DNA from 3 places in the Cellulomonas sp. ATA003 genome. Region 1 is predicted to be linked to each of the others. Evidence: riboswitches for the same ligand, from Rfam matches in the RefSeq annotation. Region 1 holds a riboswitch; each other region holds the start of a gene.
The links. A riboswitch is a leader RNA that binds a small molecule or an ion and turns the genes downstream of it on or off. The one in region 1 is predicted to bind cyclic di-GMP.
Positions count from the first base shown of each region.

Region 2: it holds a riboswitch for cyclic di-GMP, as region 1 does, so the genes downstream of both, REH70_RS11365 (hypothetical protein) here and REH70_RS15665 (DUF4214 domain-containing protein) in region 1, are expected to answer to the same signal.
Region 3: it holds a riboswitch for cyclic di-GMP, as region 1 does, so the genes downstream of both, REH70_RS17890 (hypothetical protein) here and REH70_RS15665 (DUF4214 domain-containing protein) in region 1, are expected to answer to the same signal.

Region 1 is NZ_CP133990.1:3,145,138-3,147,396, forward strand. Features, by position in the region: cyclic di-GMP riboswitch class I at 1,190-1,264, shown strand; gene REH70_RS15665 (DUF4214 domain-containing protein) at 1,280-1,681, shown strand; gene REH70_RS15670 (DUF4214 domain-containing protein) at 1,726-2,259, shown strand, end outside.
Region 2 is NZ_CP133990.1:2,289,310-2,291,568, forward strand. Features, by position in the region: gene REH70_RS11355 (DNA topoisomerase IV subunit B) at 1-484, opposite strand, end outside; gene REH70_RS11360 (hypothetical protein) at 627-884, shown strand; gene REH70_RS11365 (hypothetical protein) at 1,048-1,248, opposite strand; cyclic di-GMP riboswitch class I at 1,266-1,340, opposite strand; gene REH70_RS11370 (hypothetical protein) at 1,645-1,893, shown strand; gene REH70_RS11375 (RNA polymerase sigma factor) at 2,049-2,259, opposite strand, start outside.
Region 3 is NZ_CP133990.1:3,609,802-3,612,060, forward strand. Features, by position in the region: gene REH70_RS17885 (alpha/beta fold hydrolase) at 1-586, shown strand, start outside; cyclic di-GMP riboswitch class I at 694-768, shown strand; gene REH70_RS17890 (hypothetical protein) at 1,017-2,063, shown strand.

The sequences.
Region 1 (2,259 bases):
GGCTCGCGGCCGCTGGTGGGGAGCCGGGTCTTCCGGCTTCCCCACCAGTGATGCGTCTATGCCGCGCCGGTGGGTCATCTTCAACTTCCGGTCGCGCTCCTCTGGGGCGCGGCCTTGTCCTATTGTCAGAATGTCGCCCCGAGGTCCGGTGCGTGCCGGTGAAGTCACGCCTTCGGTGAACAGGTCCGAGACGGACGCGCGGATGGAGCGTGATGTCCTGGCCCTTGGCCGTCACCTGGACCGCACATTCATTGCCGACCCGCTGCGTGTGTGCGCCGACGTCCACGGGTTCATGGTGAGCGACGCGGCCGAGCCGCGGCTCACTGTCCTGCCCGGTGCTCCCTGTACGGGCTGTCTCCCACGTCTCCCTCTTGAGCCAACTTGTGGCAATCGTCGTACTGCCGCGTGCGCCTGTCGGTGCGACCGCTGCAACCGCCCCATGACGTCGTCGAGCGCGGATTCCGCATTCACGTGTTCGCGTGCCCGGCGGACCAGTCGCTCGCCGCATGCGCCGCACCTTCGCGCCGCACTCGCTCCCGGACCCAGCCGCCTGGTGACGGCCGTCGTCAAGTTGAGTTTCGGCGCGTTGGGCTCTTCCCAACAACGCCGGGACCGGCACGGTGAGTGGTCGAGGTCAACGGTCACTACGTCGCTGCCGCGCCTGCCGACGACGGTTGCGGGTACCAGGCGCTCCTCCGGTCGACCTTGCCCTCGACGAGGGTCGCCGCTGCATGCCGCTCGACGGCCACACTGACAGCGTCTTCGGACGTGTGCGCTCGCAACACTGCGATCGTCAAGCTGGGTTAGACGCCCGGGCACCATCAGCGTCGCGCACACCGACGCAAGCGTGGGGGGCGCCACCGACGTGCTCGGGTTCGTGGTGCGGGACGCTACGGCGCAGCCCGCACCAGTGGTCAACATCCACCGGCACCGACGCCCGACAACGAGCCGACTGAGACACCGCGGAGTCGCGCCGGCCACCGAGCCGGCACCTGGTCCCGCTCTCGCCCCAACTGGATCCGGGCCGCTGAAAGAAGCCGGGTGCGCACACCCCGGACGCCCGGCCGGGCGCTCTGCGCCGCCACGATCCCTCGTCGTACGCGGGGGACCCGGCGAGTGCCGCATGACTCGCCGTACACCCCGTCGTGCACCCCTCAGAGCCGGGCCTCCACCGCCGATGGGATCGGCGTCCACGAAAAGGCAAACCTGTCGCGAGGCAGGGACGCAAAGCCATGGGACCCACGCGGTCCGCCAGGCCACCGAACGATGGAGATCTCCCGTGCTGCACCCCACGGCCAGCCCCACGAACCCTGCGCGGCGAAAGCTGCCCCCGCGACGAGAGCGGCGCATTGCGCGATCCATCGCCTGCGCCTGCCTGGCCTGGGTCACGCTTGCCGGGCCGCTGACGACCTCCGCCACCGCACTGGCGACAGGTGCCGTGACGACCACCGCGGTCCCGTCGGCCGCCGTGACGAGCAGCTACGTCCGCAACGTCTACCAGCATCTCTTCGAGCGTGCTCCCGACGACGGCGGGCTGGCGACATGGACGACGGCGCTCCGCCAGGGGGTGCCTCGTGTGGCCGTCGCGAACGCCATAACCTCGAGCACCGAGTACCGCACGGGCCTCGTGACGGACGCATACCGTTCGTATCTCGGCCGCACCCTGACCGCGTCGGCCTGACACACTGGCTCGCACAGATGCACGCCGGCACGACCATCCAGGCGATGGAAGCCGGCTTCGTCGCCTCCGAGGAGTACTACCACCGGGCCGGCGGGACCGACAGCGCCTGGGTCCTCCGGCTCTACCGCGACGTGCTCGGCCGCACCCCCGGTGACGCCGAGGTCCGCGGCTGGACGGATGCGCTGCGCCGTGGAGCATCGCCCGGCGCGGTCGCGACGGGCTTCCTGCTCTCCACGGAGCACCTCGGGACGGCCATCGATGTGCACTACCAGGCTCTCCTCGGCCGGCCCAGCGATCCCGTTGGGCGCGCTCACTGGGTGGGCGCCATCCAGCAGGGCACGCGACTCGAAGTGGTCATCGGCGGGATCGTCTCCAGCGCCGAGTACTACGGAGCAGCGACTCGGTCTGCTCCGAGCACGTCGGTGGAGGCATCGGCCTCAACGTCGCCCGTCACTGCCCCACCCGCTGCGAAAACCGCACCAGCCTCTGCAGTGGTTACACCGCCCCTCCACGTCCCCGCGCCGCCACCACGGACCGCTGGGCCGCCAGCTCGGCCCGGCGCGAACAACACGGGTGTG
Region 2 (2,259 bases), 860 kb from region 1:
CGACGCCGTCGTCGAACACCCCGGGCTCCCCGCGGTGGAAGGTCATCCGGTGCGTCCTGCCGCCACGGTCGACCTCGACGTCGAGACGGGCGGAGAGCGCGTTGACGACGCTCGAGCCCACGCCGTGCAGACCGCCGGAGGCGGCGTAGGAGCCGCCGCCGAACTTGCCGCCGGCGTGGAGCTTGGTGAACACGACCTCGACGCCGCTGAGGCCGGTCTTGGGCTCCGCGTCGACCGGGATCCCGCGGCCGTCGTCGCGGACCTCGACGGACTGGTCCTCGTGCAGGATCACGTCGATGATCGAGCAGTGCCCGGCGAGCGCCTCGTCGACGGAGTTGTCGATGATCTCCCACAGGCAGTGCATGAGCCCGCGGGAGTCGGTCGAGCCGATGTACATCCCGGGACGCTTGCGCACCGCCTCCAGGCCCTCGAGGACGGAGAGGTGCCGGGCGGTGTAGCTGGACTCAGCGGAGGCGGTCGACACGAGGCCCCAGCCTAATCGCTGGCGTCACCGCACCGTGGCGGGGCGGGCGCGGCGCGCCGGTCCGGGCGGTGGCGCCGGTCCGGCACAGGACCGGTCGGGTGGACCGGGCTTCGCGGTGAGCGAATACGGGGGTCCTGACGGCATGCTCACGGGCAGCGGGTGGTTACATGTTCTTGTGACTGCAACGACGACGACCGAACCCCTGACCGCGGCAGACCGTTGCGACCGCTGCAACGCCCAGGCCTATGTCCGCGTGGTGATGCCGAGCGGCGAGCTGCTGTTCTGCGCCCACCACGCCCGAGAGCACGCCCCGAAGTTCACGGCCCTGGCCACCCACGTCCAGGACGAGACCGACCGGCTCCTCGCGGAGCACGGCGCCGGCGCCGGGGCGGTCCGCTGACGCGGACCGGTAGCGGACGGGTCGACGACCCGCACCAGCCAGCACGACATGAGGGCCCGACCGGATGGTCGGGCCCTCATGTCGTTGTCGGGCCGACGTGTCGTGCGGCCCTCGTGTCGTGCAGGTCGGTCAGCGCAGGGGGACGGTGAGCGCCGGACCGGTCTCAGCGCACCTGTGCCGGCACGAAGCCGAGCAGGCCGCCCGACGCCGACGCGAACGTCTGCCGGCTGAGGAGCCGCTCGAGCGCGGAACCGGCCTCCGGTCGCTGCGGACCGGTCGGCGACATCGTCAGGTGCGCACCGCGCTCGCCTGCGGGGACGTCGCCCCGGGCCGCGTCGGTCCGCGGGAGGATGGGGTCGGACATGGGGTCTGCTCCTGTCGTTCGGTGGCCCGGCTGACCGTAGGGGTCCCGTGGCTTTGCGTCCCCGCCTCTCGACGGGTTTGCCCTTCTCGCTGACACCGCAGAACGTATCGCACGAATCGGGCATGTCCACCCCGTGCGGGGCCATTTCACCCGCTCGCCGAGGCGGGTCCGCGCCTCGGCGGGACCGTGCCGCCGGTCGCGCCCGTCGCGCCCGGTCACGGGCGCGACGGGCACGGGCGCACGGGCGCGCGGGCGCACGGGGGCCGCACGGCCGCACGGGGTATCCTCACGGCGGATTTCACCCGCGCGAACGGGTGCTGACATCCCCCGTTCACACCGGCGCGTGATAATGGCCATCGTGCCCGTCAGCCGACGCCGGCCGGAGAGGACTTCATCGTGGCGACGTACCTGTGCCTGGACGGACCGCTCGAGGGGCGCGCCCTGCGCTGGCGCCGACTCCCCCGGCGGGGCCGTCCGGTGACGGTGGCTCTGGTCGACGTCGGGCACGGCGTGCTCGAGGTCGAGTACCGCGTGCAGCGCCCGGCCGGCCGCTCGCGCCCCGGCGACCTCCGGTTCGTCCGCGCGCGCGACGCCTGGCACACCCCGCGGTGGCGCGCACGCACGCGGCGCCGTCTCGCGCTCTGACCGACGACCCCGGCCGGCCGCCCGTCCCGTGCGCGGGTGTCCCCGCCACGCCCGCACCGGCCCTCCCCGGCCCGGTACGCCACGAGACGACCGTGGGCCGCGCACCGGCCTCGGCTGAGGCGGTACGCGGCCCACGGCGACGTCGGCGTCCGGCGTCAGTCCAGGTAGTCCCGCAGGACCTGCGAGCGGCTCGGGTGCCGCAGCTTCGACATGGTCTTGGACTCGATCTGACGGATCCGCTCGCGCGTGACCCCGTAGACCTTCCCGATCTCGTCCAGGGTCTTCGGCTGGCCGTCCGTGAGGCCGAAGCGCATCGAGACGACGCCGGCCTCGCGCTCGGACAGCGTGTCGAGCACCTGGTGCAGC
Region 3 (2,259 bases), 460 kb from region 1:
CGCGCTGCTGGACGCCGCCGGGGTCGAGCGGGCGCACGTCGTCGGGCACGACTGGGGAGGCGCGGTCGCGTGGGCCTTCGCCGGCCGCCGCGCGGACCGGACGGCGTCGCTCACGGCGCTGTCGACCCCGCACCCGGCCGCCGCGGTCCACAGCCTGACGCGCAGCACCCAGGCGCTCCGCTCCTGGTACATGGCCGGCTTCCAGCTCCCGCGGCTGCCGGAGCGCCTCCTGCTCGCCGACGACGGTGCCCGGCTACGGCGTGCGCTCGTGACGTCCGGGCTCGAGGAGTCGCGAGCCGACCACTACACGCGTCGCATGCTCGAGCCGGGCGCCCTCACCGCCGCCCTGGCCTGGTACCGGGCCATCCCGCTGGGCCGCGGGTTCTCCGCGGGCGTCATCCGGGTCCCCACGACGCTCGTGCACGGACGGCGGGACCCGTTCTTCTCCCCCACCGCCGTCCGGGCGACCGGTCGCTACGTGCGGGGCCCGTTCCGCTCCGTCGGCGTCGACATCGGCCACTGGGTGCCCGAGCAGGTGCCCGAGCGGGTGGCCGAGGTGGTGCTGAGCGCCGTCCGGCGCGGGTAGCGGCCGGCCGACGAATAGGGCAGTCCGGTCGTCCGCGCAAGCAGCCCGGCCGACGGATCACCCGTTCGCCACTCAAGTTCACCCGATGCAGGCCGATGGGCTCTGTGTCCACGAAGGGGCAGACCCGTCGCGAGGCGGGGACGCAAAGCCATGGGACCCGCGGGGTCAGCCGGGCCACCGAACGACACTGGAGAACACTGTGCACCGAACTCACCATGCCCCCAGGGCGTCGAACCTCCGCACGCCGCTCGCGCGTCGCGTTGCTGCTGCCGTCGCCACGCTCGCCGTCACCGGCTCATTCATTGGAGGAGCAACGGCCGCGCAGGCCGCGCCGGCGGGGTCGCCGGTCGGCAATCTCGACCGGGTCACTCCGGTCACCGGTGGGCTCGAGGTCTTCGGCTGGGCCGCTGACCGCAACACGACCAAGCCGGTGACCGTCAAGGTCGCCGTCGCCGGCAGCACCCGCACCCTGACCACCGACGTCGCCCGCGCGGATGTCCCCCGCGCCTACCCCGATCTCGGCCCGCGCACCGGCTACAAGACGGTGGTGCCGCTACCCAAGGGCAGCCACGAGGTTTGCGTCACCGTGGTCAACGTCGGCCCTGGGGCGGACCGCACCTTCGCCTGCCGCACCGCCACCGTCACGTCCGGCACCGCGACCCCGGCACCCAAGCCGGCCCCGGCCCCCACCCCCACACCGGCCGTGTCGAGCTCGTCACGCACGCTGACGTGGGCCCCGCCGAAGCTCACCAACCCGACAACGATCACCGTCTCGAACACCAACCGCGACCTGATCCTCAAGGCCGGCCAGGACTACATCGTCAAGATGCCCAGCACCCCGCTCGAAGCCAAGGGCGGTCTGATCATCGGCGGCGGCCGCAACGTCGTCCTGATCGGCGGCGAGATCAAGATCAGCAAGAACAGCACCCACGGCAACGACGTCCGCGGCCTGTACCTCAAGGGGCAGTCCGGCACGATCCACGTCGAAGGCCTCAAGATCACCGGTGCCGCGCTGGCCGAAGGCATCAACCTCGACCAGCGCAACGGCGCCACCGTCCAGCTCCAGAACATCCGCGTCGACACCGTCCACGGCTCCGGCAGCGGCTTCCACGCCGACGTACTCCAGACCTGGGCCGGCCCCAAGGTCCTGCGCGTCGACGGCCTGACCGGCTACACCACATACCAGGGCTTCTTCCTCACCCCCCAGCAGTACGGGCCGCTGCCCGACCTGATGGACTTGCGGAACGTCAACCTTGTCGGCCAGGCCGGAAGCAAGTACCTCGCCTGGCGTGACGGCGGTGCCTGGCCGTTGAAGCTGCAGAACGTCTGGGCATCGACTTCCCAGATCAGCGTTCCGCGTACGCAATTCCTGCGCGGCGATTGGGCCAACGCTCAGTCGGGAGTGCCGACGAGTGGCGACATCGTGCCGTCCAGCATGGCTGGCACGCGCTACGCATCGCCGGGGTACACCGGCTGATCTTCGGCCAGGTGTCGCATAGGGCCCGCCGGCTGGGTGCGGTCACGAGGGAGGAGGCGGCGGTGCACTACTGCCCCTTCTCCCTCCGGCTCATCGTTCTCCCGTACCGTCGACCTCGAGCACAAATCACCCGCGGCTTACCCATTCAGCCCTTGCGCGAGTTCACTAGGTGAGGTATGTCACTTCGCTTGCTGGG